DNA from 3 places in the Kitasatospora sp. NPDC057015 genome. Region 2 is predicted to be linked to each of the others. Evidence: riboswitches for the same ligand, from Rfam matches in the RefSeq annotation. Region 2 holds a riboswitch; each other region holds the start of a gene.
The links. Region 2 has a riboswitch for cyclic di-AMP ahead of ACFTWP_RS10065 (M23 family metallopeptidase). Riboswitches for the same ligand answer to the same signal wherever they lie in the genome.

Region 1 (9,220 bases), on a different contig from region 2:
GAGCGCGGATCGACGCCGATCGCGCCGCCCGGGACGATGTGGGTGCGGCGCAGGGTGCGCCGCAGCGAGACGGCGACCGACTGCGGGGTGAGCACGCCGGCGGCCACGTGCGGCAGCAGCGGCAGGTACAGCTGGTAGCTGAACGGCGTGACCAGGGAGATCTCCGCCTCGGCGGGCGTGAGCTTGCGTTCCAGGCGGCGGGCGCATTCCAGTCCGGCGAAGCCGCCACCCACGATCAGGATCCGAGGTCTTTCCATCGTTCATCCTTACGGTGCTGGTCCGAGCCGTGCCAGGACAACTACTGTCCGCCACACTCGCACGGACCAACCGGCCCTGCCACCGCAGCGGTGCGGACGGCGGACCTGACGGGTCGGTAGGCTGACCGGATGCTCAGCGAGGTGACGGCGGTCCGCTATGTGACGCCACTACGTGAAGGCGGCTCGATGCCGGGCCTGGTCGAGGCCGACGACCACCGGCTCTACGCGCTCAAGTGGTGCGGGGCGGCGCAGGGGCGCAAGGCGCTGGTCGCCGAGGTGCTGGCCGGCGAGCTGGGCCGGCGGCTGGGCCTGCCGGTGCCGGAGCTGGTCACCGTCGACCTGGACCCGGTCCTCGCCCGCAGCGAACCGGACCCGCAGGTGCAGGACCAGATGCGTGCCAGCGGGGGCGCCAACCTCGGGATGGCCTTCGTCAGCGGGGCGCTCAACTTCGACCCGCTCTGCTTCGAGGTGACCCCGGAGCTCGCCGGCCGGGTGCTCTGGTTCGACGCGCTGATCGGCAACGTCGACCGCTCCTGGCGCAACCCCAACCTGCTGGTGGCCACCGGCGGCCTGCGGCTGATCGACCACGGCGCCAGCCTGATCTTCCACCACCACTGGGCCGGCGCGGCCGGCTGGACCCGCCGCCCGTACGAGGCCGGCGACCACGCGCTGCTGCGGGCCGCGCCGGACCTCGCGGCCGCCGACGAGCTCCTGGCGCCGCTCGCGGACGAGGCGCTGGTCGGCGCGGTGGCGCAGATCCCCGACGTGTGGCTGGTCGACGAGCCGGGCTTCGACTCGCCGCAGGCCGTGCGCGAGGCGTACCTCGCCCAGCTGCGCGCGCGACTGGCCGGCCCCCGCGACTGGCTGCCGGCGGTGTCCGGATGACCGTGGCACGGACCGGCGGGTCCGGCGCCGCCGAGGGAGTGGAGAACACCGTGACGGACACCGAAGCCGCCCTGCACGACTACGAGTACGCGGTGATCCGGGCGGTGCCCCGGGTCGAGCGCGGGGAGTGCGTCAACATCGGCGTGCTGCTCTACTGCCGGCAGAGCGCGCACCTGGGCGCGCGGACCCACCTGGACCAGGCCCGGCTGCTCGCGCTGGACCCGGTCGCCGACGTGGCGGGGGTGCGCCGGGCGCTGCACGGCATCGAGGCGGTGTGCGCCGGCGGGCCCGAGGCGGGGCCGGCGGCGGCCGACAACCCCGGGCAGCGGTTCCGCTGGCTGACCGCCCCGCGCAGTGCCGTCGTCCAGCCCGGGCCGGTGCACACCGGCCTGACCGCCGACCCGGAGGCCGAGCTGCGCCGGCTGTTCGACCTGCTGGTGCTCTGACCAGGGACCGCCCCGGCTGCCCCTGGAACGTTTGCCGTGGTCAAAGCTGGAGCCGGTGAACCTTTTACGCGTACGCTGGCGTCATGGGTTCGACACCGACGGCGACTGCCGCACCGACCACCGGCGAGCTGATGGAGGCGCTGGCCGCCGTCGGCGCCGCGTACTTCCAGGACTTCGCGGCCGCGGCGGCCCGGCACGGTCTCTCCTCCTCCCAGGCCAAGGCCCTCGGCGCGGTGCACGAGCCGGTGCCGATGCGGGCGCTGGCCGGACGGCTGGGCTGTGACGCCTCGAACGTGACCGGGATCGTGGACCGGCTGGAGTCCCTCGGGCTGGCCCACCGGGCGGCGGCCGAGGGCGACCGGCGGGTGAAGATCGTGGTGGTCACCGAGCAGGGCCGGGAGATCCTGGCGCTGATCCGCGCCGAGATGGCCAGGACCCACCAGGCCTTCGACGCCATGACCGAGGAGCAGCGGGTGGCGCTGTACTCGATCTGCCACCAGGTGCTGCCCGTCCTCACCGGCCGCCCGACGGCCTGAGCCCTCCCACCCGTCCCGGCCTGCCCGCCTGCCCGCCCGCCTGACTGACTGCCCCGCCTGCCTGCCCGCGCGCACCCGGCCGCCCTGCCGGACCGGGCCGCGGGCGCGCGGGGCGGTCCGCCGACGGTCCGGCTGACCTCGGCTGTTAGGCTTGCGAAGCGTGAGCGCGAAGCCCCAGATCCCCAATGTCCTGGCCTCCCGGTACGCCTCGGCGACCCTGGCCCAGCTGTGGTCCCCCGAGCACAAGGTGGTCCTCGAGCGCCACCTGTGGCTCGCCGTCCTGAAGGCCCAGCAGGACCTCGGTGTCGAGGTGCCCGCCACCGCCGTCGCCGACTACGAGCGGGTCGTCGACCAGGTCGACCTCGAATCCATCGCCGCGCGTGAGCGCGTCACCCGACACGACGTGAAGGCCCGGATCGAGGAGTTCAGCGACCTCGCCGGCCACGAGCAGATCCACAAGGGCATGACCTCTCGGGACCTCACCGAGAACGTCGAGCAGCTCCAGATCCACCAGTCCCTGCAGCACGTCCGCGACCGTACGGTGGCCGTGCTGGTGCGCCTGGGCCGGCTGTCCGCCCAGCACGCCGAGCTGGTCATGGCCGGCCGCTCGCACAACGTCGCGGCCCAGGCGACCACCCTCGGCAAGCGCTTCGCCACCGTGGCGGACGAGCTGCTGGTGGCGTTCAACCGCCTGGAGGAGCTGATCGCCCGCTACCCGCTGCGCGGGATCAAGGGCCCGGTCGGCACCGCCCAGGACATGCTCGACCTGCTCGGAGGCGGCAGCGAGGGCACCGCCAGGCTGGCCGAGCTGGAGCAGCGCGTCGCCGGCCACCTCGGCTTCGAGAACGTGCTGACCAGCGTCGGCCAGGTCTACCCCCGCTCGCTGGACTTCGAGGTGCTCTCCGCCCTCGTCCAGCTCTCCGCCGCGCCGTCCAGCCTGGCGAAGACCATCCGTCTGATGGCCGGCCACGAGCTGGTCACCGAGGGCTTCAAGGAGGGCCAGGTCGGCTCCTCCGCGATGCCGCACAAGATGAACACCCGCTCCTGCGAGCGCGTCAACGGCCTGGCCGTCATCCTGCGCGGCTACGCCTCGATGACCGCCGAGCTCGGCGGCGACCAGTGGAACGAGGGCGACGTCTCCTGCTCGGTGGTGCGCCGGGTCGCGCTGCCGGACGCCTTCTTCGCCTTCGACGGCCTGCTGGAGACCTTCCTGACCGTCCTCGACGAGTTCGGCGCCTTCCCGGCCGTGATCGAGGCCGAGCTGGACCGCTACCTGCCGTTCCTCGCCACCACCAAGGTGCTGATGGGCGCGGTGCGGGCCGGGGTCGGCCGGGAGACCGGGCACGAGATCATCAAGGAGCACGCCGTCGCCTCCGCGCTGGCGATGCGCGCCGGCGCCCGTGAGAACGAGCTGCTGGACCGCCTGGCCGCCGACGAGCGGATGCCGCTCGACCGGGCCGCGCTGGACGCGCTGCTCGCGGACCGGCTCTCCTTCACCGGTGCGGCCGGGGCGCAGGTCGCCGAGGTCGTCCGGCGGATCGAGGCCGTCGCCGAGGCCCACCCGGAGGCGGCCAAGTACGCCCCGGGTGACATCCTCTGACGTTCCGTCAGTCGGCTCTCAGGGCCCCGTCGCCGTTCCGGTGGCGGGGCCCTGGCGTTTCACGGGCCGCTCGTGCCCGGGGTCGATCGGCGGCCCGGTCGCGCCGCAGGTCCACTCGCAGTCCGGCTCGGCCACCGGCCGGTCGGGCGCCAGCACGTTCCCGCGGACGGTGGCCAGCGCCAGCAGGCCGCCGGTCACGAGCAGCCCCGCGCAGATCAGCATCGCGGTGCGGAACGCGGCGTCCACCGAGGACGGCACCCGGTAGGCGTCGCCGCTGAGCCCGGCGAGGGCGGGCAGCGCCGCCACCGCCAGCAGGCCGGCCGCCCGCGCGGCGGCGTTGTTGACGCCGCTGGCGATCCCGGCCCGGCGCACCTCCACCGCCGCCAGCACGGTGGCGGTCAGCGGCGCGACCAGCAGGGTCATCCCGCACCCCATCACCGTGGTGGCCGGCAGCACGTCCGTCCAGTAGGACGCGCCGGGGCCGATCCGCAGCATCAGCAGGACGCCCGCCGCGCAGATCAGCGGCCCGAGGAAGAGCGGCAGCCGGGGGCCGATCCGCTTGCCGAGCCGCCCGGCCCGGGCGGACAGCGCCAGCATCAGCACGGTGATCGGCAGCAGGGCGAGGCCGGAGGTCAGCGGGGTGAAGCCGGAGACGGTCTGGAGCTGGACGACCAGCAGGAAGAACACCCCGCTGAACGCCGCGTACACGCAGAGCGTGACCCCGTTCACCGCGGTGAACAGGCGGGAGGAGAACAGCTCCAGCGGCAGCATCGGCGCCGCCCGCCGGCGCTCGACGGCCACGAACACCGCCCCCAGCAGCAGGCCGGCCGCGCCGGACAGCCAGACCGCGGGGGAGAGCCCCTCGCCGGCGGCGGTCAGCGCGTAGGTGACCCCGCCCAGGGCGAGGGCGGCGAGTACGGCGCCGGCGACGTCGAAGTCCCCGGTGGCGCTCTCGTCCCGGCTCTCCGGCACGTGCCGGAGGGAGACGCCCAGCACCACGGCGGCCAGCGGGACGTTCAGCAGGAAGATCCACCGCCAGCCCGGGCCGTCCACCAGCCAGCCGCCGAGGAAGGGGCCGACCGCCGCCGCGACCCCGCCGAAACCCGACCAGAGCCCCACCGCGGCTGACCGGTCGTCCGGCCGGAAGGTGGCCTGCAGCATCGCCAGCGAGCCCGGCGTCAGCAGGGCGCCGCCGACGCCCTGCAGGGCCCGGGCGGCGACCAGCACCCCGATGGTGGGGGCGGCCGCGCAGAGTGCGGAGGCGACGGCGAACCAGCAGACGCCGATCAGGAAGACCCGCCGCCGGCCGTACCGGTCGCCGAGGGCGCCGCCGAGCAGGATCAGCCCGGCGAGGGTGAGCAGGTAGGCGTTCAGCGTCCACTGGAGGGCGGCCAGCGAGGCGTCGAGGTCGGCGCCGATCCGGGGCAGCGCGACGTTGACGACGGTGCCGTCCAGCATCGCCATGCTGGAGCCGAGGACGGTGGCGAGCACCACCCAGCGCCCCCGCGGAGTACCGATCCTCAGGCTGCCCGCGTCATCGCTTTCCACGGCTCGATCCTGCGCCCGGGAGGCCGACGTGACAAGGCTCACCGGCCACGCGTTCGGGTGGTGGCTGAGCGTGGCGGGTGATGGACGCAGGGCCGAGAAAGTGAGCGCAGGGCGGTCGGCCGGTTGCTCAGCGCGATTGGATTGTGCACGTACTGCACAGCCGATCATTCGGAGAGTCACGGAATTCCCTGGGATTTCCGTGAAATTCCGGGGGTGAATGTGATCGACATTGATTAACCCGGGCCGATGGGCTTTGCTTCAGCGACCGCCCGGCCAATGTCCGGGTGGGCCCACCGGGTGGAACGCCTAGTCCTGCCGCTGCCCGGAGGCTTCGAACGAACTCTGTACGGCAGGAGTGGGGGACCCACAGGTAAGTCGCCGGCCCGGTGCATCCGGGACGGCTTGGGGTGAAGCCGCGCTTGCGGCCGGGCAACTCCAGCCCGAACCCGACAGCTCACCTCGCAGGCGTCGGAGAGGAAATACCCCATGCCCGCACAGGCAAAGCACCGTCGTAACCGTCTGCCCCGTCTCGCCCGGATCGGCATCGCCACCGGTGTGACCGGCGCGGTTCTCGCCCTTCCGCTGGTGACCGCCGTCAGCGCCTCGGCGCACGAGGTCCCGGCCCACAAGTCGCAGTCCGCCACCTGGACCGGTGCCACCAGCGCCGACGCCGTCGCCGTGGCCGACAAGGCCGCCGCCGAGACCGCCCCGGCCGCCGCGCCGGCCGCCGCCGCCGACGTGACCTACAAGGTGGTCGGCGGTGACACCCTGTCGAAGATCGCCGCCGCGAAGAACGTCGACGGCGGGTGGCACGCGCTGTACGAGACCAACCGTCAGGTCGTCGGCGCCAACCCGAACCTGATCTACCCGGGCCAGCAGCTGGTCGTCGGCAAGGCGGCCGCCCAGGCCCCGGCCGCCGCCCCGGCCCCGAAGACCTCCTCCGACTCCGCCCCGGCGAAGAAGGCCACCCCGGCCCCGAAGGCGACCCAGGCGCCGAAGGCCGCCGAGGCCCCGAAGCCCACCCAGGCCGCCAAGCCGGTGCAGACCCCCGCGCCGAAGCCGGCCGCCACCCAGGCGCCGAAGCCCGCGGCCACCCCGGCCCCGGCCGCGGCCGCCAGCACCTCCGGCTACACCGCGCCGATCGCCGGCGCCCGCCTCGGCACCGCCTACGGCGTGGCCGGCTCCATGTGGTCCAGCGGCCACCACACCGGCGCCGACTTCGTCGCCGCGACCGGCACCCCGCTGAAGGCCATCGCGGCCGGCACCGTGGTCAAGGCCGGCCCCGGCGGCGCCTACGGCAACGAGGTCGAGATCAAGCTCGCCGACGGCAAGTACGCCCAGTACGCGCACCTGTCCTCGATCGGCGTCAAGGTCGGCCAGACCGTGACCGTCGGTCAGCAGATCGGCCTGTCCGGCGCGACCGGCAACGTGACCGGCCCGCACCTGCACTTCGAGGTCCGCACCGGCTCGGAGTACGGCTCGGACATCGACCCGATCGCCTACCTCCGCGCGCACGGCGTCAGCATCTGACACCGGGTACGACTCCTCGCGACCTGATGCGTCGCGGTAGGTGAACACCGGCCGGGCCGGCAGCGAACGCTCATCGCTGCGGGCCCGGCCAGTTCGCGTTCCCCCCCCGCACGGGAAATGTCGGGATGTCAGGCCGGAACGCTTTCCCGGTGCACCTGGTCGTCCTCGTACAGCCGGGTCGCGATGGACTCCACCGCGCGGTCCAGCCGGGCGCGGTCGGCGGGATCATGGACGTCCCAGTCGTCGAGGTGCCGGTCGATCCAGCGCCGCCAGGCCTCGGCGAGCCGCTCCACCTCCCGGCTGCCGTCCGGGGTGAGGCGCAGCACCCCGTCGGCGGTCTCGGCCAGGCCCGCGCCCAGGGTCCGCTCGGCGGCGGGCCGGACCACCTCCTCGGGCATGTGGTGCGCCGCGGCGATCGCCGGGAGGGTCGCACCGCCCTGGAGGCGGGTGCGCCAGTAGATCTGACCGAGCATCCAGGCCTGGTCCGGGCTGACCTCGCTGCCGGAGTCGGCCAGCAGCATGCGCCCGATCTCCGGGCGGCCCTTGGCCTTGCGCAGCACGTTGGCGAGGGCGCGCTCCAACTGCTTGTCGGCGTCGGCGCTGTCGGGCGCGCCGAAGGCCTCGCCCATGTCGGAGGCCCCGGCCCGGGCACTGTCGCGCAGCGGCACCTCCTTGAGGAACCAGGCCACCACGAAACCCACCAGGGCGACCGGCACCACCCACTGGAAGACGTAGTTGATGGTGTCGGCGTACGCGGTGATGAACGGCGCGGCCTGCTCCGGGGGCAGCTCCCGCAGCGCCTGCGGGCTCTGCACCGCCGCCGGCGGCACACCGGGGGACTGCGCGAAGGCCGCCTCCAGGTTGGGCCCCAGCTGGTTGGTGAACAGGGTGCCGAACACCGCGGTGCCGAAGGAACTGCCGAGGGTGCGGAAGAACGTGACGCCCGAGGTCGCGGTGCCGAGTTCGTGGTACGGGACGGTGTTCTGCACGGCGATGGTCAGCACCTGCATGGCCAGGCCGATGCCGAGCCCCAGGACGAACATGTACAGGGACTCCAGCCAGACGCCGGTGGAGGGGCCCATCGTCGACATCAGGAACAGGCCGAGCGCCATCACGGCGGTGCCCAGGATCGGGAAGATCCGGTAGCGGCCGGTGCGGCTGACCACCACGCCCGAGAGCATCGACATGCCGAGCAGACCGGCCACCATCGGCAGCGTGCGCACCCCGGAGCCGGTCGCCGAGACGCCGTCCACGAACTGCAGGTAGGTGGGCAGGTAGGTCATCGCGCCGAGCATCGCGAAGCCGACGATGAAGCTGAGGATCGAGCAGACCGTGAAGACCGAGTTGCGGAACAGGTGCATCGGCAGCATCGGCTCCGGGGCCCGCAGTTCCACCAGCACGAAGGCGACCAGCAGCAGCACCGAGGCGGTGAACAGCCCGATGATCACCGCCGAGTTCCAGGCGTACTCGTTGCCGCCCCACTCCAGTCCGAGCACCAGTCCGCTGGCACCGAGCGCGATCAGCACGATGCCGAGGTAGTCGATGACCGGCCGGACGGCCGCCCGGACCGAGGGGATGGTCCGTGCGGCCATCACGATCATCACGGCGGCGATCGGGATGTTGACGTAGAAGCACCAGCGCCAGGACGCGTGGTCGGTGAACAGGCCGCCCAGGGTGGGGCCCACCACCGTGGTGACCCCGAAGACCGCGCCCAGCGCGCCCTGGTACTTGCCGCGCTCGCGCAGCGGGATGACGTCGGCGATCAGGGCCATCGCGGTCACCATCAGCCCGCCGCCGCCGAAACCCTGCACGGCCCGGCCGACGATCAGCACCGCCATGCCGTTCGCCGCGCCGGAGATCACCGAGCCGGCGATGAAGACCACCGCGCTCACCTGGAAGACCACCTTGCGGCCGAACAGGTCGCCGAACTTGCCGACCAGCACGGTGGAGACCGTCTCGGCCAGCAGGTAGGCCGTCACCACCCAGGCCATGTGCCCGCCGCCGCCGAGGTCCGCCACGATGGTGGGCAGCGCGGTGGAGACGATGGTCTGGTCGAGGGCCGCCATCAGCATGCCGAGCACGATGGTCACGAAGACGACGTTGGTCTGGCGGCGGCTCAGGGACGGCGGGGTGGGCGGTGCCGGGGCGGCCTCGGTCACGGTCGTGTCGGACATGGCCGGGCCTCCTGGGCGGGGAGCAGGTCCACCCAGCTTTGGCGCGGCGGGCCGGGCCCGCCACCGCAGCGGCCGTCCGGGTGGTCCCGGGCGCCGCCCGGCGTCGCCGGCGCCCGGGGGTCCACCTCCGGCCGCCGGGCACCGGCGCTCTCCCCGGACACTCAGCCGATGACGGCCTGGGCGTCGATCTCCACCAGCATCGGCTCCTGCGGCAGCTCGCAGAAGATCGTGGTCCGGCACGGCT
Region 2 (9,220 bases):
CAGCCAGCTGCCGCCGTCCACCGGGCGGTAGTGGGCGTGCGGCGGGTGGCCGGCGTTGAACAACCGGTACCGCCCGCTGGCCGGGCGCAGGGCGAGGTGCACGGCGGTCGCGAAGTCGTCCTCCCAGCCGAGCCGCAGCAGGTAGTCGTTGGCGGCGGGCAGGAAGGACTCCGGCGGGACGGAGCCGAGCAGCATCGCGAACGCGCCGGACAGGTGCATCGAGCGGGCGGCGGCCCGGCTGCCCTTGCCGGAGACGTCCACCAGGACGACCTCCAGCAGGTCGTCCTCGGGCCGGTGGGCGCAGATCAGGAAGTCCCCGGAGAAGGAGCTGCCGCCGACCGGCGCGAGGGCCCGGTCGAAGTGCCAGTCCAGCAGGCGGTCCGGGAGCCGCCCGAGGGCGCGGGTGTGCTCGGAGAGCTCCAGCAGCATCGAGTCGCCGCGCAGGCCGCGCAGGCCCAGCCGGTTGCGGAAGCGCGCCGTCACCAGCCCGGCGAGGGCGGTCAGCGCCAGCACCACCGTGACACCGGCCCGTACGCCGTGCGGCTCGTGCCAGTACGCGCTGAGCGCGCTGCCGGCCAGCACCGCGGCCACCAGCGCCAGCTGCCGGCGGGTGCTGAGCACCAGACCGCCGCAGACCAGCGGGAGCACCAGGGCGGACGGGGGCCAGCTGCCCGGCAGGGCGACGGACAGCGCGGTGAAGAGCACGCAGGCGAGGAGCAGCAGGAGCAGTACCGCGCGCTCGGCCGCGGGGTCGCCGTCCAGCAGCCGGCTCCCCCGGCGGCCCAGTGGCCCGCGACGCACCGTCCGGGCCCACCACCGCGAGCCGCTCGGGCGGCGCGCCGTCTCGTCGGCTGCGGGCACAGCGACCTCCCCCGGCTTCGGCGGTCGCCGGTACTCACCGCCTGTTTGATCAGTCAATCTAATGCCATACGACCGTTTGATCCCGTTTGGGTGACTCGGTGGCGTCGCCGCCGCCGCCCGCGGTCCCCCGGCTGAGCCGCCCCGGAGCCGGCCGTGCCGGTGGGGGCTTGCCCGGACGGGCGGGCGCGGGCCGTGCCGACGGGGTGAGCGGGTGGCCCGCGTCAGTCCTTCGGCCAGGCCCGCAGCCCGCTGGTGAGGACCCTGATCAGCCGGTCCTGGGTGACCGCCGGATCCTCGGAGAACTGGAAGGCGCCGGTGATCGACAGCGCGGCGAAGCCGTGCGCCGCCGAGCGCAGCGTCCGGGCCGCGTGGATCGCCTCGGAGCCCTGCAGCCCGTAGCCCCGGAGCACCGCGACCAGCACCTCGACCAGCCTGGTCGCCGCCCGGGTGAGCTCCTCGTCGGGCTGCGGGGCCTGCGGCAGCGCGTGGTACCGCCAGGGGTGGTCGAGGGCGTACGCGTGGTAGCCGCGCAGGACGGCCTCCACCGCCTCGTCCCCGCTGCGGCCGACCGCGGACTCGGCCAGCCGCTCGGCCAGCTCCTCGGTGACCCGGACGGCGATCAGGCGGCGCAGCTCGGCCAGACCGCCCGGGACGTGCTTGTACAGGGACGGCGTGGCGACCCCGGCCCGGGCCGCGACGGCGGCCAGCGTGAGGGCGTCGAGGCCCTGGTCGTCGATCAGGCGCAGGGCGTGGGTGACCACGCCGTCCGGGGTCAGTCCGACGCGTGGCATGGGGTCTCCCGTGGGGCGAAGGGGCGGCGAAAGGGCGCGAAGGGGCGGTGAAGGGACGGGCGCGGCGGCAGGGGCGGCGGTCGCAGCGGGGTGAAAGCGCCTCAGCCCCGGGCGAGCGAGGCCAGGAAGGGCAGCAGCGCGTCTGCGGTGGCCTGCGGGAACTCCGCCATCGGGTAGTGCCCGGCGCCCTCGATCATCACCTTGCGGGCGTTCAGCGCGGCGGCCTGCCGGTCGGCGACCACCTCGGGCTTGGGGAAGTCGGGGTCCTTGCCGCCCATCACGACCAGCGCGGGGCACCGCACCGCGGCCGACCAGCCGACCGGTGCGGAGTCGCCGCGGACGTACCCGCGGGTGGCGGTGCGGCGCCCCGGCGTGCGCAGGGCGGCGACCTGCGCGGCCCGGTACTCGTCGAAGTCCGCGGGCCTGGCGGTGGGGAAGGCGAGCTTCTGGTACGTCCCCCAGAAGGCGGGGAACCGGATCAGGATCGAGCCGAGCACCGTGACCAGGCCGCGCTGGAAGGCCGTCTGCGGCAGGTTCTCGACGAAGGCGTCCAGCAGGGCGATCCCGGCGACCCGGTCGGGGGCGTCGCCGGCGACCTTGACCGCGCTGGCCCCGGTGTAGGAGCTGCCGACCACGACGGCGCGGTCGATGCCCAGGTGGTCCAGCAGGGCCAGCGCGTCGGCGGCGATGGCGGCGGGGGAGTAGTCGTCCCACTCGATCGAGGAGTCGCCGAAGCCCCGGACGTCCATGGTGATCACCCGGTGGCCGGCCTCGACCAGCAGCGGGTGCAGGTGGCGGTAGGCGGCGCGGGAGTCGAGCATGCCGGGGAGCAGGAGGACGGGCGCGCCGCTGCCGTGCTCGGTGTCGTCGAAGGCGAGCCGCCCGCCGGGGACGTCGAGGTAACGGGTCGCGAGTGAGGTCATGGACATCGCGGGCCTCCTTGGCCTGTGGGCCGTGCCGTCGGCGAGGTGCCGATAGCCATAAAGCTAAGGCTAATAGCCTTAGTCGTCAAGGAGCGACCCGCTGTCGACCGTTCGCCGCCAACGGCCCGACGGCCCGACGGCCAGCCGGTCACGCTCGGGGGCGGCCGGTCGGGCCGTCGGTCGGGCGGGCCCGACCGGTCAGATCCCGTCGACCTTGAAGGGGTCGTGCTCGGCCAGTAGCTTCTCCAGCCGCGCCTGGTCGACCCGGGTGACGATCTCGGTGCTCTCCTGGCGGTCGCGGATCACCTTCGCGAGGGTGAAGGACGAGGTCACGGTGTACAGCAGGCCGACGCCGAGGAACGCCCTGGTCCACGGGCCCACCGGCAGGTTGGCGATGCCGACCGCGAGCGCGGCGGCGGAGACGGCGAAGGACAGCACGGCCTGGACGAAGTACGCCGCCGTGGTACGTGACTGCATCGGGGTGCTCATGCGGCCAGGATGGCGAGGCGTCATGCCGCGCACATGAGTACGAGTACTCAGATTCAGGTGCGGTTTGTTGACGCATGCTCACGATCCGTAGTGGCACCCCAAGGTAACCATGCCAAATCACCCATTTCGACCCATGGAATTGTGACTGTCCCCCTCGAATGGCTTGGAATCAGGGGCTCCTAGGATTAACGTTTGATAACGCAGCGCGGTCGGCAACGCCGTATCCACGGCACCGTGCGCTCGCCTAATCCCGCACGGCCGGCCCTCCGGGGCAGGTCAGGGAGCCGGGGAACCACCGTTCCTTGGGGTGAATCGGCCAGGCCCAGGCCCGGCCGTAGGAGACCTTCCTGCTCCGAACCCGTCAGCTAACCCGGTAGGCGCGAAGGAAGGAAAGGAGCGCGCCTCCGTGGCGTCGTCGCACTCTCCGGCATACCTGCCCGGTTCCACCGGCACCCAGCTGCTCGACCACCCCTGGCCTCCCGCGCACGGCGGCTCGTACGGGGAAGGCCGGGACGAGAGCGCCCCGGCACGCCCGGCCGACAACAACCGGCACCGGATGCCGCGTCAGACCCGCGGCAGCGGACCGCTGCTCGGCGTCACCGCCGTCGCCGCCACCCTCGGGGCCACCGGCTTCGCCTCCGCCACCCCCGCCGCCGCGCCGGCCGTCGTCTCGCCCGACGAGACCACCGTGATCTCCGCCGACCCCGGCCTGGCGCTCGCCGCCCGGATCCAGCTGCAGGCCGACAGCCAGCGCACCGCCGCCGAGGAGGGCGCCCGCCTGCAGGCCGCCCAGGAGGCCGAGGCCAAGCGCGCCGCCCAGCAGCAGGAGGCCGAGCGGGCCGCCGCCGCGGCCGAGAAGGCCAAGCTCGCCGCCGTCCAGCTGCCGGTGCGCGACTACCACCTCTCCGCGCACTACGGGCAGAGCGCCTCGTACTGGTCCCACCTGCACACCGGCCTCGACTTCGCGGCCTCCACCGGCACCCCCGTGTACGCGGTCGGCTCCGGCACCATCACCTCGGCCGGCTGGTCCGGTTCGTACGGCTACCGGATCATCCAGACGCTGCCCGACGGCACCGAGATCTGGTACTGCCACCTCTCCTCGATCATCAAGGCCTCGGGCAAGGTCGTCCCCGGCCAGCAGATCGGCAAGGTCGGCGCCACCGGCAACGTGACCGGCCCGCACCTGCACCTGGAGGTCCGCCCCGACGGCGGCGCGCCGGTCGACCCGGAGACCTGGCTGGAGCAGCGCGGCCTCACCCCCTGACGGACCGCCCGGTCCCGGCCCCGGCCGGGACCGCCGCGCCGTCAGCTCGGTGCAGTCGGCGCCGCGCCGTCAGCTCCGGGACTCCTCCCACTCCTCGGCCGAGTCCTCGTCCGGGCCGGCGGCGTCCCCGGCGTACCCGGCGTACCCGGCCTCGGCGGCCTCCTGCGGGAGCTGGGCGAGGTACGCGTCGATCTCCTCCTGGCCGGGCTCCGGCGCCAGGTCCGGGTACTCCTCGACCAGCAGCTCCGGCAGCCCGGGCACCGTCCACTCGCCGTACAGCCGCAGGGCCTCCGCGGCCGCCGCCGCCTCGAAGGACTCGAAGTCCCCGGACAGTTCCGGCGGCATCGGCAGGCCCCGGGCGTTCAGCTCCGCCAGGTTGCGGTAGCTGCGTTCCATCAGGCCGTTCTCCAGCAGCATCCGGGCGCCGTCGGTGGCCATCCCCACCGACATCAGCCGGGTCGGGCCCCACCCGCCGTCGCCGTCCACCCGGTCCAGCCCGCCCGAGGCCTCCAGCGCCTCGTACGCCGCCAGCCGCTCCTGCGGAGCCAGCTCGCGGAAGGCGTCCAGCCAGGCCCGGACCGCCGCCGGGTCCGACACCGCCACCCCGTCCGCCCGCAGCAGCAGCGCGTACAGCCGGGGCCAGGTCACCAGGTCGGCCCGGCGCAGCAGGCCGGCCGCCACCTCGCCCTGCCACTCGGCCTCCGCCAGCAGCCGCTCCTGGCGCTTGGCGTTGAGCCGCTTGGCCGCCCGCTGGTGGTCGGTCAGCAGCCGCACCGCCGCGCCGTAGGCCAGCGGATCCGCTCCGGGAGCCGGCTGGGCGTACAGGTACAGCCGCTCGTACAGCAGGTGCTCGACCGCGGCCGAGGTCAGTTCCGGCCATCCGTCGTGCATCCTGGCGCCGCCCAGCTCCAGCAGCGTCAGCACCGCCCGCAGCGGCTCCTCGGCCACCGGCTCACGTTCCTGGGCCCGCGCCCAGGCGGTCAGCTCGGCGGTCCGGGTACGAGGGGCGAGCCGCAGGTCATCGTCGTTCATGTGACGTACGGTAGCCGCTGTACCGTTGGCGGACATGGTCCCCGTACTGCTCACCGGCCCGCGTCTGGTCGTCCGCGAGTTCCACCACACCCCCGGCGACATCGACGCGCTGCACGCCGTCTTCGGCGATCCCGAGACGGCCCGCTACCTCCCCTTCGAACCGCGCGACAGGGAGACCTGCGCCGACCAGATCGAGCTCTACGTCGAAGAAGCCCAGAAGGAGCCGCGCAGCACCTACCGGCTCGCCGTGACCCGCCACGAGGACGGCGAGGACGCGGTGCCGATCGGCAACGCCGTGCTCGGGGTCGAACCCCAGCGGGCCGGCTTCGTCGGCTACGCGCTGCGCCGCGACACCTGGGGGCGGGGCTACGCCAGTGAGATCACCCAGCTGCTCTGCGGCCTGGGCTTCACCACCCTCGGACTGCACCGCCTGTACGCCCGGGTGGACCCGGCCAACACCCCCTCCTCCCGGGTCCTCACCAAGGCCGGGTTCCAGCTGGAGGGGCGGATCCGGGAGGACCTCTACCTGCGCGGCACCTGGCACGACGCCCTCCAGTACTCGCTGCTGGAGCACGAGTGGACCCCGCCGGCCGGCTGACGGGGGTTAACCCCACCCCGGATCGGCCGGTGGGCCGGATACCCGCCGGCGGCCGTCCGCGGGACGGTGGAGGTGTCAGCAGGAAGCGATCCAGGACACCCCGAGGGACCGAGGCGGCCATGAGCAGCACCGCGCAGCGCGGCGAGTACGACACCCACGAGGCTCCCCGCCCGGTCCGCGCCGGGCACCCGGAGCGGGGCCCCGGCTTCTGGCGGGCGCCGTTCAGCGGTGCGCACGTCCGCGAGCTCGGCTTCACCCTCGGCGGGCTGCCGCTGGCCGTCGCCGGGTTCGTCTACGTGGTCACGCTGTTCGCGCTCGGCGCTGGCACCCTGGTCACCGTGATCGGGCTGCCGGTGCTGGCGGCCCTGCTCGGCGGCGCCCGCGGGTTCGGCGCGGCCGAGCGCGCCCGGGCCCGGCGCCTGCTCGCCCTGGACGTCCGGGGCCCGGCCCCCGTCGTGCCGGCCCGGCCCGGCTTCTGGGCCGGCGCCACCGCCCGCCTCGCCGACCCGGCGGGCTGGAAGGCCGTGCTCTACCAGGTCCTGATGTTCCCGTGGGCGATCGTCACCTTCGTGCTGTCGCTGACCTTCCAGGTCACCGGCTGGGTGGTCGCCGCCTACCCGCTCTACCACTGGGTCTTCGCCCGCTGGACGCCGTGGCCGGGCTACCAGGTGTTCGACTTCACCAAGGACGGCGAGCGCCACCGGTACTTCGTCGAGTCCCCGGTCCAGATCGCCGCGATGTCCGCGATCGGCTTCGCCCTGGTCCTCCTCACCCCGCAGCTGGTCCGCGCCCTGACCCACGTCAACCGGCTCGCGATCCGCGGGCTGCTCGGCGGCGGCGGCAAGACCGTCGGGTACTGACGGGCCGCCGACCGCGCCGCCGACCGCCCGCCGACCCTGGCGGGGCCCCGACGCCGGGCCCCGCCGGGGTCTCGCGCGTCCGGCGGCGCCCCGGGTGCGGGCCGCCCGCGGCCGTGGTCCGATGATCGGCATGGCCCGACCAGCCGACCACGAGATCCTGCTCACCTCGCGCCCCCTGGACGAGTACTGCGGACTCTTCGGCCTCACCAGGGCCGCCCTCGCCGCGGTCGACGGCCCCGTCCTCGACTGCCCGGGCGGCGCCGCCGGACTCACCGCGGAGGCCAGGGCGCTGGGCTGCCACGTGATCGCCGCCGACCCCGCGTACGCCGCGCCGCTGCCAGCCGTCACCGCCCGCGCACTGGCCGGCCGGGACGCCATGGCCGGCGCGATGCTGGCCGCGCCGCAGCTCTACCCCGACCCCCGCCACCTCCGGCCCGAGCGCTACCTGCGCAGCTGGGACCGCGCCCGCCGGCTGTTCGCCGCCGACACGGCCGCCCACCCCGAGGACTACGTCGCCGCCGCGCTGCCCCGGCTGCCCTTCGCCGACCGCACCTTCGCGCTCACCCTCAGCTCCTACCTGCTGCTCGCGTACCCCGGCCTGTTCGGCCCCCGCCGGCAGCTGGCCGGACTCCTCGAACTCGTCCGGGTCACCGCCGACGGCGGCGAGGCCCGGATCTACCCCCTGCACGACGGCGCCGGCCGCCGTTGCCCGCACCTCGACGAGCTCCGCCGGGCCCTCGGCCGGCACCGGGTCGCCAGCGAGATCCGGGCCTTCCCGCGCCCCGGCGACGGCCGCACCCGGCGGATCCTGGTCCTCACCCACGCCGGTGCCGGAAACCGCCGACCCCCGGGCTCTCCCAGCCGTTAGCGTGTCTCCTCATGGACCTCACCGACCCGCCCGCGGCGACCGGCCCCGACGCCGTGCCCGGCGCCCACCGACTGCTCGACATACCCGGCGTCCGCAACGCCCGGGACGTCGGCGGATTCACCACCACGCAGGGGGCGCGGGTGCGCACCGGCCTGCTCTACCGCACCGGCTGGCTCGCCGAGCTCACCCCGGAGGGCGCCCTGGCCGTCGCCAAGCTCGGCGTCCGCACCGTCCTCGACCTGCGGGACCCGGCGGAGATCGAGCGCTGGCCGGACCGCCTGCACGGCCTGGAGCCGGCCACCGCCCACCACCCGCTGCTCCCGCAGGACGGCGAGGACCACTACGGCAAGCCCCTCGCCGAGGCGTACCGGCTGATCACCGACACCGCGGCCGACACCCTGCCCGCCCTGCTCGGCCGGCTCACCGAGGCCGGGGCCCTGCCCGCACTGCTGCACTGCGCCGTCGGCCGCGACCGTACGGGCATCGCGGTGGCCGTGCTGCTCGGCGCGCTCGGGGTCGCCGACGAGGACATCGTCGACGACTACCTGCTCTCCAACCTGGGCCTCGGGCTGCTCGACGGCGTGCCGCAGGAGTACGTGGACGCCAACGGCGTCGTCCGGGTCACCGAGGTGGTCGGCCCGGCGCTGATCACCGGCGTCCTCGCCGTGCTGCGCGAGCGGTACGGCTCGCCGGCCGCCTTCCTGGTCGAGCACGGCCTCGGCGAGCAGGGCCTGGCCCGGCTGCGGGAGCTCTTCCTCGACCCCGCCTGAGGTCCCCCGCCTGAGGTCCCCGCCCGAGGTCCGCGACCGGGCATGCCCGGGGCCGCCGCCCGAGCTCCGCGGCTCAGGAGGCCGGGCGGTTCGCCGCCGGCGTCCGGCCCTCCGGACGCCGGCCGTCCGCGCCCCCGGTCGCGGAGCCGGCCTCCGTGGTGCTGCCGGAGCTGGAGTTGGAGCCGGAGCCGGTGGCGGTGGCCTGGCGGGGCACGGCGATCCCCGCGTCGTCCCGGGCGAGGATCTTCTCCGCCAACCAGCTGCGGTCCGATCCGTACGGGATGCCCTCGGGGGCGACCAGTTGGGAGGCCACCGCGTCCCGCAGCCGGTGCCACTCGCCGACGGCCAGCCGGGACAGCAGGCCGCGCGCCGCCAGCAGTGCGTGGTACTGCTCGAAACCGGAGCGGGGGCGCTCGATCGCCTCCAGGACGCTGCCCAGGTCGGCCAGCGCGCTGTCGCCCTGCATCAGGGCGAGCGCCTGCACCCGGCGGCCCTCCGAACCGTCCGCGAACATCTCCCGGACCTGATCCGCCGACAGGGCCGAGCGGCGCGCGGTCGAGCGCACCTCGGCGACCACGTTCTCCGGGCTGGCCGTACCCCCGGCGGGCGGCAACTGCTCCCGGACGACGGCCGGCCGGTCGTCGCTGGAGCCCAGCAGCCCGAGGTGCTGCATCGCGCGCACCCGCAGGTCGTCCGCGCCGACCTTGTCGCCCCTGCGGTCGCGGTCCTGCCCGGCGAGGAAGAGGTCGAGGGCGAAGTCGGCG
Region 3 (9,220 bases), on a different contig from region 2:
CCGGCCCGATCCGGGCCACCTGGCAGCCGACCTCACCGCGATCCCCACCCAGGCCGGTCCGCAGCAGTCCATGGACGGACGACTGCCGATCCGGATAAGCCTGGTCCACCGCGCCCCGCAGGTCGTGTGCGCGGTCAGCGACCCCAGTAGTACCGGGCCGGTCGCCCGGGAGGCGGACTTCGTCGCCGAATCCGGCCGGGGCCTGCACCTGGTGGACTCCTTCAGCCGCTCCTGGGGCTGGCACCCCCTGGCCGGCGCCGGCAAGGTGGTCTGGGCGCTCTTCGAGGCCGAGGATCCCGCGGCCGCCCAGGAGGTCGTCGGACGACACCGGCGCTCGGCCTGACGGTGCGACGGGACGGCGGCGACGGCTCCGGTCGGCCCGGGCGGTACGGGGCGAGCGGTAATAGGAGGGGCCGACGGCTCGAAGGCCGGCCGCGGCAGCACGCCGGAGATCACCACCTCCGGCCCGCCGGACACCGGCCGGCGGGGAGCGGCGCGAGCCGCCCCGGACCGGGCACCCGCCGGACGGCGGACACCGACCGGTCCCGCGGGACGCGGGGGGCGGACCCCGCGGCGTCCCGGTACGACAATGGCCGTCGTGGTGTCAGCACCCACGACGGCCCCCTGGACCACGGCGACGGTGAACCGGCGCCAGAACGCCGGGTCCCACGGCCCCGAACATCACGGCGCCGGGCGTCACAGCGCCAGGTGGTCGAACTCCCCGTCCTTGGCGCCGAGCAGCAACGCCGCTATCTCGGCCCGCGTGTAGATCAGTGCCGGGCCTTCCGGGAAACGGGAGTTGCGCATGGCGACATCACCGCCGGGCAGTGCGGCGAACTCGACGCAGTTGCCCTGGGAATTGCTGTGACGGCTCTTCTGCCAGACCGCTCCCTCCAGGTCCGCAGCCGCCATGCCGTTGTACGTGTGGTGCATAGAAATCTCCCGAAGAGACCGGAGTAGTCGTCCAGTTCGGCGCGCGGCGTGCTCGGCCGCGATCCACTGGCCCGGCCCCCCTGCCGGCCCGGCACACGCCTCACTTGACGTGATGATAGCTCCAGTGCACGTGCATCAGCACGGGACATTGCAGGTGCACGAGATGCCACCGAGTGTGATGCAACCGTGTGCACACGAGATGGGTCGACGGTACGCAAGGGGACAAACCACCCGAGTCGCCAGCCGATCGCTCACCGCCCGTAGGCGACCCCCCGCGCAATGTTGATCTTCGACTGCCGGGAGTCGCACATTCGTGACCCACAGTCAGTCGGTCGACCTGATGTGATACATGTCACTCGATCACCGGGAGCCCCACGGGTCACCCCCTCGGGATCCGACCCGGAGGGCCACCTTCCCGACGGGTATGTCGCCCTATGCCCGAAATGACGGCATGCTCACTCGTCGATATCGGCAGCCGACTGCGACTCTTCCCTGTAGATGTCCTACGATCTCCGCCATGAGCACCGCAGCCATCCCGGGCGCGCCACTGCCCGTCCGCACTCCAGGCTCCCGTGCGCGGGGGCGCCATCGTCGACCCGAGCGCCCCGAGATCCCGGCCGGTTCCCCGGCCCTCGTGCTCGCCGTGCCCGCCACCGCGGGCCCCGAGTCCCGGCCCGTCGTCGACGAACTCCTCTCGATCGTCCGCAGCGAGCAGTCCGGCGTCGAGGCCGCCGCCGCCTACCTCGCCGGCGGCTCGGACGAGGACTCCGGCCCCACCGTCGCCGAGCTGATCGCACAGGCCCTCACCGCCGGCCGGCCCGCGCCCGTGGTCGTCCCGCTGCTGACCGGCCCGCACGGCTTCCTCACCGACCTGCACGAGCTGGCCGCCGGAAGCGGCGCCGCCGTCACCGACGTGCTCGGCCCGCACCCGCTGCTGGCCGAGGCCGTCCACGTCCGCCTCTCCGAGGCCGGCCTGGCCCGCGCCGACCGCGCCCGGCTGTTCGCCATCGCCACCGCGGCCGACGGCGTGGTGCTCACCACCGTCGGCGGCGAGGAGGCCGCCGCGGCCGCCGGCATCACCGGCGTGCTGCTCGCCGCCCGGCTCGCCGTGCCCGTGGTCTCCGCCGCCCTCGACGTGCCCGGCTCGGTGGCCGCGGCCGTCGAGCACCTGCGCTCCACCGGCTCCCAGCGCCCCGCGCTGGCGCCGCTGGTGATCGGCCCGGAGGCCGACCCGGAGCTGCTCGCCACCGCCGCCGAGGAGACCGGCTGCCCCAGCGCGGCCCCGCTCGGCGCCTACCCGACGGTCGGCCAGCTGGTCGCCTCCACCTACCTCTCCGCCCTCGAGGTGGCGCTGGCCGAGCTGGAGCAGGCGCGCGAGCACGAGCCGGAGCACGAGCAGGCCTCGGAGTAACGGCCGCTCGCACACCGACCACGCCTCAGGGGCCCCGGACTCGTCCGGGGCCCCTGAGGCGTACCGGGTGCGGCGTACCCGGGCCGGCCACCGCCCCGCCGGCCGTCGAGCGACCCTCACGGCCCCGGCCGCGCCCGGAGGCCGGGTCGGCCGTAGCCCCGCACCGCTCCCCCGATGTCGCCGACCCCGCCGACGCCGCCCCGGAGAGGCCGAGCACGGTGCGGACGGAGCCCGCGACCGGCGGCGCCGCGGGGCGGGAGTTGACGGCGCCACACCTGCGGCACCGCCTCCCGGCACCGGGATACCCACACCCGGTCGCCTGCGACCGTGCACAGCTGACGTCGGCTCCGCTGATCGACCGGCGGACGGAGGGGACCACGGCCAGTCAGGAGGCCGCCCGGCGGCCGGTCACCCGATGCCCGCGACGGATGAGGGGCTGCTGCGCCACCGGGCCGGCCCACGGTCCGCGGCGGTGGACGGTGGACGGTGCACGGCGGTGGACGGTGCGCGGCGGTCGCCGCCGCGCACCCGGCACGAACCCGGCACGCCGGACCGGCCCGGACGGACCGGCGGGGGCCGAGCCGGGTCGGACGGCCGGACGGCGGCAGTGGTCGACACGGCAGTGGTCGACACGGCGGCGGCCGTCGAGGGCAGCGACCGTCCGCACTCCCTCGCGGTCGTGATCGCGGCTCAGCTCCGGCGACTTGGCAGCCTTCGAGATGGTTTGCCCGTTTTGATAGAGCTTGTCCGACACGAAGAATCTGCATCCGCCGTCACCGTCGCACCCCTCGGAGGGTCGATCGAGCGGCGCTCTGCGGTAGCGCGTGCCGAACTGTCAGCAAATGCCCGATTAAGCCGGACTGTCGCGTTGTACCAGATTGCACCGAGGGGACTTCGGGCCCGGCGACCGGCATCCCGCCCTCCGGTTGCGGACTCCCGGCGGCCGTGGTTCCGTGCCCGCCGACGAGTCGGCGGAGCCCCTCGACCGGCTCCCTGAAGGACAGGCAGAACGCTCCACGGGCAAGGGACTTGCCCGATTCCGACTTGTTTTGATCAAGACGACCCATGGGGCACAAGGGATCCGAGGGTCCAGTGACGAGCGTCACACATGTTTGCGGTTTGAGTTTAAGTCTGCTTAACGTGCTCCCCGTTCGTGGTCACACGGACCCAGTTCATCCGCAACGCCGAGGCCTGCCGTCGGATGCGCTGGCAGCGCGATTACGCACCACGGCAGGCGCGGGGGACCCAGGTAAGTCGCCCCGGACCGGTCCCGCACCGGTTCAGGGGCTAGGGGTGAAGCCGTGCTCCGCACGGCCGGGCAACTCCAGCCCGAATCCGACAGCTCACCTCGCAGGCGTGGGAGAGGAACATCTTCATGCTGCCCACCAACGGCACCCGTCTGTCCAGCCGCACCGCCCGCCGCGTGATCGCCGCCGTTGGCGTGGCAGGCGTCGGTCTCACCATCCCCTGCCTCACCGCCGGTGTCGCCAGCGCCGCCTCCGTGGCCACCTGGGACAAGGTCGCCCAGTGCGAGAGCGGCGGCAACTGGAGCATCAACACCGGCAACGGCTTCTACGGCGGCCTCCAGTTCACCAACAGCACCTGGGCCGAGTTCGGCGGCACGGCGTTCGCCTCGCGCGCCGACCTCGCCACCAAGGACCAGCAGATCGCCACCGCCGAGAAGGTCCTCGCGGTGCAGGGCCCCGGCGCCTGGCCGGTCTGCTCGATCCAGGCCGGCCTGACCAAGGGCGGCACCCCGGCCGCCGTGGACACCGGCGCCCCGGCCGCGGCCAAGCCCGCCGCCCCGGCGACCACCGCCCCCGCCGCCCAGACCCCCGCCCCGGCCGCGCAGGCGCCCGCCAAGAGCGACAGCTCCAAGGGCTCCTCCGACTCCTGGTCCGGCAACAAGTCCTGGTCGGGCCAGTGGTCCAAGGACGACCGCCGCACCTACACCGTGATCGCCGGCGACTGGCTGTCCGCCATCGCCGACAAGAACCACGTCCAGGGTGGCTGGGAGCGGCTGTACGAGCTCAACAAGTCCGTCCTGACCGAGGGCCCCGACTCCATCTACCCGGGCCAGCACCTCGCCCTGGGCGGCGAGAGCGCCACCAAGGCCTCCGACAGCTCGGACTCGGCCAAGAAGTTCGACTGGTTCAACAAGTCCGACTCGGCCTCCACCACGAAGACCACCTCGGCCAAGCCGGCCGCCGCCGAGACCACCGCCCCGGCGGCCCCGGCCGCGTCCGCCCAGGCCCCCGCCGCCTCCGGCAGCATGGCCGCCGCGGTCTCCTTCGCGCAGTCGAAGGTGGGCCAGGCGTACATCTACGGCGGCACCGGCAACGGTGGCTGGGACTGCTCGGGCCTGACCCAGGCGGCCTTCCGCGCGGCCGGGATCTCCATCCCGCGCGTGGCCGCCGACCAGGCCGCCGCCAGCACCCACGTCTCGCTGGACAACCTGCAGCCGGGCGACCTGCTGTTCTGGTCCAACAACGGCAGCGACTCGGGCGTCTACCACGTCGCGATCTACACCGGCAACGGCAGCTACGTCGAGGCCGCCAACCCGAGCGCCGGTGTCCGCACCGAGACCATCGCCAACTGGGCGCCGGACTTCGCCGGCCGGATCTGATCCGTCGCCCCACCCCCATGCCGTGCCCATCCGTGGGATCCCGCCCGTCCAGGCCCCGTTCGAGCCGAGATGGACGGGTGTGATCCCACGGTGGTGAGCGGCGCCTGACGCCGCCGCACGAACGCCGCCGCCCCGGGAGAGTCTGGTCGCTCTCCCGGGGCGTCGGCATGCCCGGACACGGGGACCGGACACCGGCAGTGGACACCGGTACCGGACGGAGGCAGGGCCAAGCCCTCGGGGGGTGCCGGCGGGACGTCCTCACCGGCCCGGGGACCGCGACGACACGGGCCGCGCAGGACGACAGCGGACGGCAACGAGCCGGGGAGGACATCGGCGGACGGCAACGGGCAGCTCCGGCGGTGATGGCCAAACCCCCCTCGTGGCGGGCATGCTGGCCCTCCGTACCCGAGCCGCAGCCGCACGAGGAGCCGCACATGGCCAAGATCACCGTATCGCTCGATTCGGATCTCGCGATCGAGGTGATGCTGCTGTCCGGCACCAGGAGCCCGCAGGACGCGGTGGAGCTGATCGTCCGCGACTACCTGGCGCGGGGCCACCGCACCGAGGCCAGGACCGGCGACGCGGCCGACGGGCAGCGGGTCACCCAGCACCGGCCGCCCGTCCAGGAGGGCTGAGCCACCCGAAGGGCCGGTGTCCGGGCCGCAGCCGGCCCGGACAGCACTGGGCCCCCGGAGCGTCGATGACGCTCCGGGGGCCCACTGCGGTGCCAGGGCTCGGTGCTCAGTCCCCGCGGTTGGCCCGCGCGCCGGTGGAGCCGCGCATCACCAGCTCCGGCTGGAACATGAACTCGCCGCGCTGGGCGGCGTTCCCGCCGACCTCCTCCAGCAGGGCGTCGACGGCCGCGGTGGCCATCGCCTCGACCGGCTGACGGATGGTGGTCAGCGGCGGCTCGGTGAAGGCGATCAGCGGCGAGTCGTCGAAGCCGACCACCGAGATGTCCTGCGGCACGGCCAGGCCGCGCTGGCGCACGGCCCGGATCGCGCCGAGCGCCATCATGTCGCTGCCGCAGACGATCGCGGTGCAGCCCTTGTCGAGCAGCGCGCCGGCCGCCGCGTGACCGCCCTCCACGCTGAACAGCGTGTGGTGGACGAGCCCCTCGGCCTCCTCACGGCTGATCCCGAGCAGGTCCGTTATGGCCGCGGTGAACCCCTCGATCTTGCGCAGCACCGGGACGAAGCGGCGCTGGCCGACGGCCAGGCCGATCCGCTCGTGGCCGAGCTCCACCAGGTGCTGGACCGCCATCCACATCGCGGCCCGGTCGTCCGGTGAGATGAACGGCGCGGCGATCTTCTCGCTGTAGCCGTTGATCAGCACGAACGGCACCTGCCGGCCGGTGAGCTTGGCGTACCGGTCGTGGTCCGCCGTGGAGTCCGCGTGCAGGCCGGAGACGAAGACGATGCCGGCGACACCGCGCTCGACCAGCATCTCCACCAGTTCGTCCTCGGTGGACCCGCCCGGGGTCTGGGTGCAGAGCACCGGGGTGAACCCGTGGCGGCTGAGCACCTGCTCGATGACCTGGGCGAGCGCGGGGAAGATGGGGTTGCTGAGCTCGGGGGTGATCAGTCCGATCAGCCCCGCGCTGCGCTGGCGCAGCCGGGTCGGCCGCTCGTAGCCGAGCACGTCGAGCGCGGCCAGCACGGTCTGCCGTGTGGTGGCGGAAACGCCCGCCTTGCCGTTGAGGACGCGGCTGACGGTCGCTTCGCTGACCCCCGCCTGCGCCGCGATGTCCGAGAGTCGCGCCGTAGTCACGATCCCAGAGCCTATTGCAACCACGTCACACCGCCCACCACATGGTGCTGTCCGCCGCCAGAACGACCTCTCCGTCCAGCACGACAGCCTCGGTCGAGGAGAGCAGGATACGGCCGGGGGCCGCCATCCGGACCGGTTCGGGGCCCGTGTTCGCGGTGCAGACGAAGGTTCCGAGCGCGCTGTCGCGCCGGAAGGCCACCACGCCCTCGGGCGCGTCCAGCCAGGTCACCTCGGTGCCGGCGCCGAGCGCGGGGTGCTCCCGGCGGACGGCGAGGGCGCTGCGGTAGAGCTCCAGGGTGGAGGTCGGGTCGCCGGTCTGCGCCTCGACCGACAGCCCGGCCCACTCGGCCGGCTGCGGCAGCCAGCTGGGGCCGCCGGCCTCGGGACCGAAGCCGTACGGGGCCTCGGTGCCCGACCACGGGATCGGGACCCGGCAGCCGTCGCGGAAGCCGTCCTGGCCGGCCTGGCGGAAGAAGGACGGGTCCTGGCGGACCTCGTCCGGCAGATCGGTGACGTCCGGCAGGCCGAGCTCCTCGCCCTGGTACAGGTAGGCGGAGCCGGGCAGGGCGAGCATCAGCAGGCTGGCGGCGCGGGCGCGGCGCAGGCCGAGCTCCCGGTCGCCGGCGGTGCGGATCTGGGTGCCGCCGGGCGGGTTGGCGAAGCGGGTGGCGTGCCGGGTGACGTCGTGGTTGGAGAGCACCCAGGTGGCGGGGGCGTCGACCGGGCGCATCGCGTCCAGCGAGACGTCGATGACCTCGCGCAGCGCGGCGGCGTCCCAGTGGGTGCCCAGGTACTGGAAGTTGAAGGCCTGGTGCAGTTCGTCGGGGCGCACGTAGTTGGCGGTGCGCTGGACGGTCGGGGTCCAGGCCTCGGCAACGCCGATCCGCTCGCCCGGGTACTCGTCCAGGATCTTGCGCCAGACCCGGTAGATGTCGTGCACGCCGTCCTGGTCGAAGAACGGCATGACGTCGTTGCCGAGCAGCTTGAGCTGGTCGTGCGAGCCGAGGTCGGGCAGGCCGGCGGCCTTGACCATGCCGTGCGCGACGTCGATCCGGAACCCGTCGACACCCATGTCCAGCCAGAACCGCAGGATGGAGCGGAACTCGTCGGCGACGGCCTCGTTCTCCCAGTTGAAGTCGGGCTGCTCCGGGGCGAACAGGTGCAGGTACCAGTCGCCGGGGGTGCCGTCGGGGTTCACGGTGCGGGTCCAGGCCGGGCCGCCGAAGATGGACTCCCAGTCGTTCGGCGGGAGTTCGCCGTTCTCGCCCTTGCCGGGACGGAAGTGGTAGCGCTCGCGCAGCGCCGAGCCGGGGCCCTCGCGCAGGGCGCGCTGGAACCACTCGTGGGCGTCCGAGGAGTGGTTGGGCACCAGGTCCACGATGATCCGCAGGCCGAGCCCGTGGGCGTCGCGGATCAGGCCGTCGGCGTCCAGCAGGGTGCCGAACATCGGGTCCACCGCGCGGTAGTCGGCGACGTCGTAGCCGGCGTCGGCCTGCGGGGAGGCGTAGAAGGGGGACAGCCAGACGGCGTCCACGCCCAGGTCCTTCAGGTAGGGCAGCCGGCTGCGGATGCCCGGGAGGTCGCCCATGCCGTCACCGTTGGAGTCGGCGAAACTGCGCGGGTACACCTGATAGATGACCGCTTCCCGCCACCAGCCTCTGGACCGGCCGGCGTTGTCGGCGGCCACGGTCGCGGCAGCGGGGACGGCGGCGGCGGGCCGGGAGGTGTCGGCCAGGTTCTGGGTCATGGACAGTCATCCCTTGGGGACTAGGTGTCGAACCGGCCGCCGGGGTGAGGCGGCCGGTGCGCTGCAACAGGCGGTGTGACGAGGTGGGGTGTTCTCAGGACTTCGAGGCGCCGGCGGTCAGGCCGGTCACGAGGTGACGCTGCACCAGGTAGAACAGGAGCGAGGACGGGATCGCGATCAGCACCGCGGTCGCGGCCATCAGGTTCCACTGGGCGTCGTGCTCGCTGACGAAGGTCTGCAGGCCGACGGCCAGCGTGTACTTGTCGGAGCTGAGCATGAAGGTGGAGGCGAAGGCGACCTCGGCCCAGGCGGTGAGGAAGGAGTAGAACGCGGCCACCGCCAGGCCCGGCCGGGCGAGCGGCAGGACGAGCCGCCAGAAGGTGCCGAAGGGGCTCAGTCCGTCCACCCGGCCGGCTTCGTCGATCTCCACCGGGATGGTGTCGAAGTAGCCCTTCAGCAGCCAGGCGCAGTACGGCACGGTGGTGGTCGAGTAGACCAGGATCAGGCCGAGGTAGCTGTCCAGCAGGCCGAGGGTGGAGAGGATCGTGTACATCGGCACGATCAGCACCGCGATCGGGAACATCTGGGTGACCAGCAGCGACCACATCAGCGGTCGGTGGCCGGGGAAGCGCATCCGGGAGACGGCGTAGCCGGTGGTCGCGGCGATCAGCACGCCCACCACGGTGGTGACGCCGGAGACCAGCGCCGCGTTGCCGAACCAGGTGAAGAAGTC

Region 1: it holds a riboswitch for cyclic di-AMP, as region 2 does, so the genes downstream of both, ACFTWP_RS17490 (peptidoglycan DD-metalloendopeptidase family protein) here and ACFTWP_RS10065 (M23 family metallopeptidase) in region 2, are expected to answer to the same signal.
Region 3: it holds a riboswitch for cyclic di-AMP, as region 2 does, so the genes downstream of both, ACFTWP_RS20550 (transglycosylase family protein) here and ACFTWP_RS10065 (M23 family metallopeptidase) in region 2, are expected to answer to the same signal.

The regions. Positions count from the first base shown of each region.
Region 1 covers NZ_JBHUSG010000016.1:17,816-27,035, forward strand. The annotation lists gene ACFTWP_RS17460 (NAD(P)/FAD-dependent oxidoreductase) at 1-257, opposite strand, end outside; gene ACFTWP_RS17465 (HipA family kinase) at 387-1,142, shown strand; gene ACFTWP_RS17470 (DUF3037 domain-containing protein) at 1,139-1,588, shown strand; gene ACFTWP_RS17475 (MarR family winged helix-turn-helix transcriptional regulator) at 1,672-2,124, shown strand; gene purB (adenylosuccinate lyase) at 2,285-3,724, shown strand; gene ACFTWP_RS17485 (MFS transporter) at 3,743-5,272, opposite strand; cyclic di-AMP (ydaO/yuaA leader) riboswitch at 5,603-5,755, shown strand; gene ACFTWP_RS17490 (peptidoglycan DD-metalloendopeptidase family protein) at 5,759-6,802, shown strand; gene ACFTWP_RS17495 (DHA2 family efflux MFS transporter permease subunit) at 6,931-8,976, opposite strand; gene ACFTWP_RS17500 (RidA family protein) at 9,138-9,220, opposite strand, start outside.
Region 2 covers NZ_JBHUSG010000007.1:259,942-269,161, forward strand. The annotation lists gene ACFTWP_RS10045 (PP2C family protein-serine/threonine phosphatase) at 1-861, opposite strand, end outside; gene ACFTWP_RS10050 (TetR/AcrR family transcriptional regulator) at 1,083-1,652, opposite strand; gene ACFTWP_RS10055 (alpha/beta fold hydrolase) at 1,754-2,581, opposite strand; gene ACFTWP_RS10060 (YiaA/YiaB family inner membrane protein) at 2,774-3,064, opposite strand; cyclic di-AMP (ydaO/yuaA leader) riboswitch at 3,296-3,458, shown strand; gene ACFTWP_RS10065 (M23 family metallopeptidase) at 3,471-4,328, shown strand; gene ACFTWP_RS10070 (hypothetical protein) at 4,398-5,360, opposite strand; gene ACFTWP_RS10075 (GNAT family N-acetyltransferase) at 5,395-5,958, shown strand; gene ACFTWP_RS10080 (sensor domain-containing protein) at 6,078-6,818, shown strand; gene ACFTWP_RS10085 (hypothetical protein) at 6,949-7,686, shown strand; gene ACFTWP_RS10090 (tyrosine-protein phosphatase) at 7,698-8,456, shown strand; gene ACFTWP_RS10095 (hypothetical protein) at 8,530-9,220, opposite strand, start outside.
Region 3 covers NZ_JBHUSG010000020.1:118,606-127,825, reverse strand. The annotation lists gene ACFTWP_RS20565 (ATP-binding protein) at 1-343, shown strand, start outside; gene ACFTWP_RS20560 (DUF397 domain-containing protein) at 697-933, opposite strand; gene ACFTWP_RS20555 (sirohydrochlorin chelatase) at 1,451-2,344, shown strand; cyclic di-AMP (ydaO/yuaA leader) riboswitch at 3,517-3,714, shown strand; gene ACFTWP_RS20550 (transglycosylase family protein) at 3,720-4,970, shown strand; gene ACFTWP_RS20545 (hypothetical protein) at 5,405-5,605, shown strand; gene ACFTWP_RS20540 (LacI family DNA-binding transcriptional regulator) at 5,712-6,740, opposite strand; gene ACFTWP_RS20535 (glycoside hydrolase family 13 protein) at 6,766-8,487, opposite strand; gene ACFTWP_RS20530 (sugar ABC transporter permease) at 8,582-9,220, opposite strand, start outside.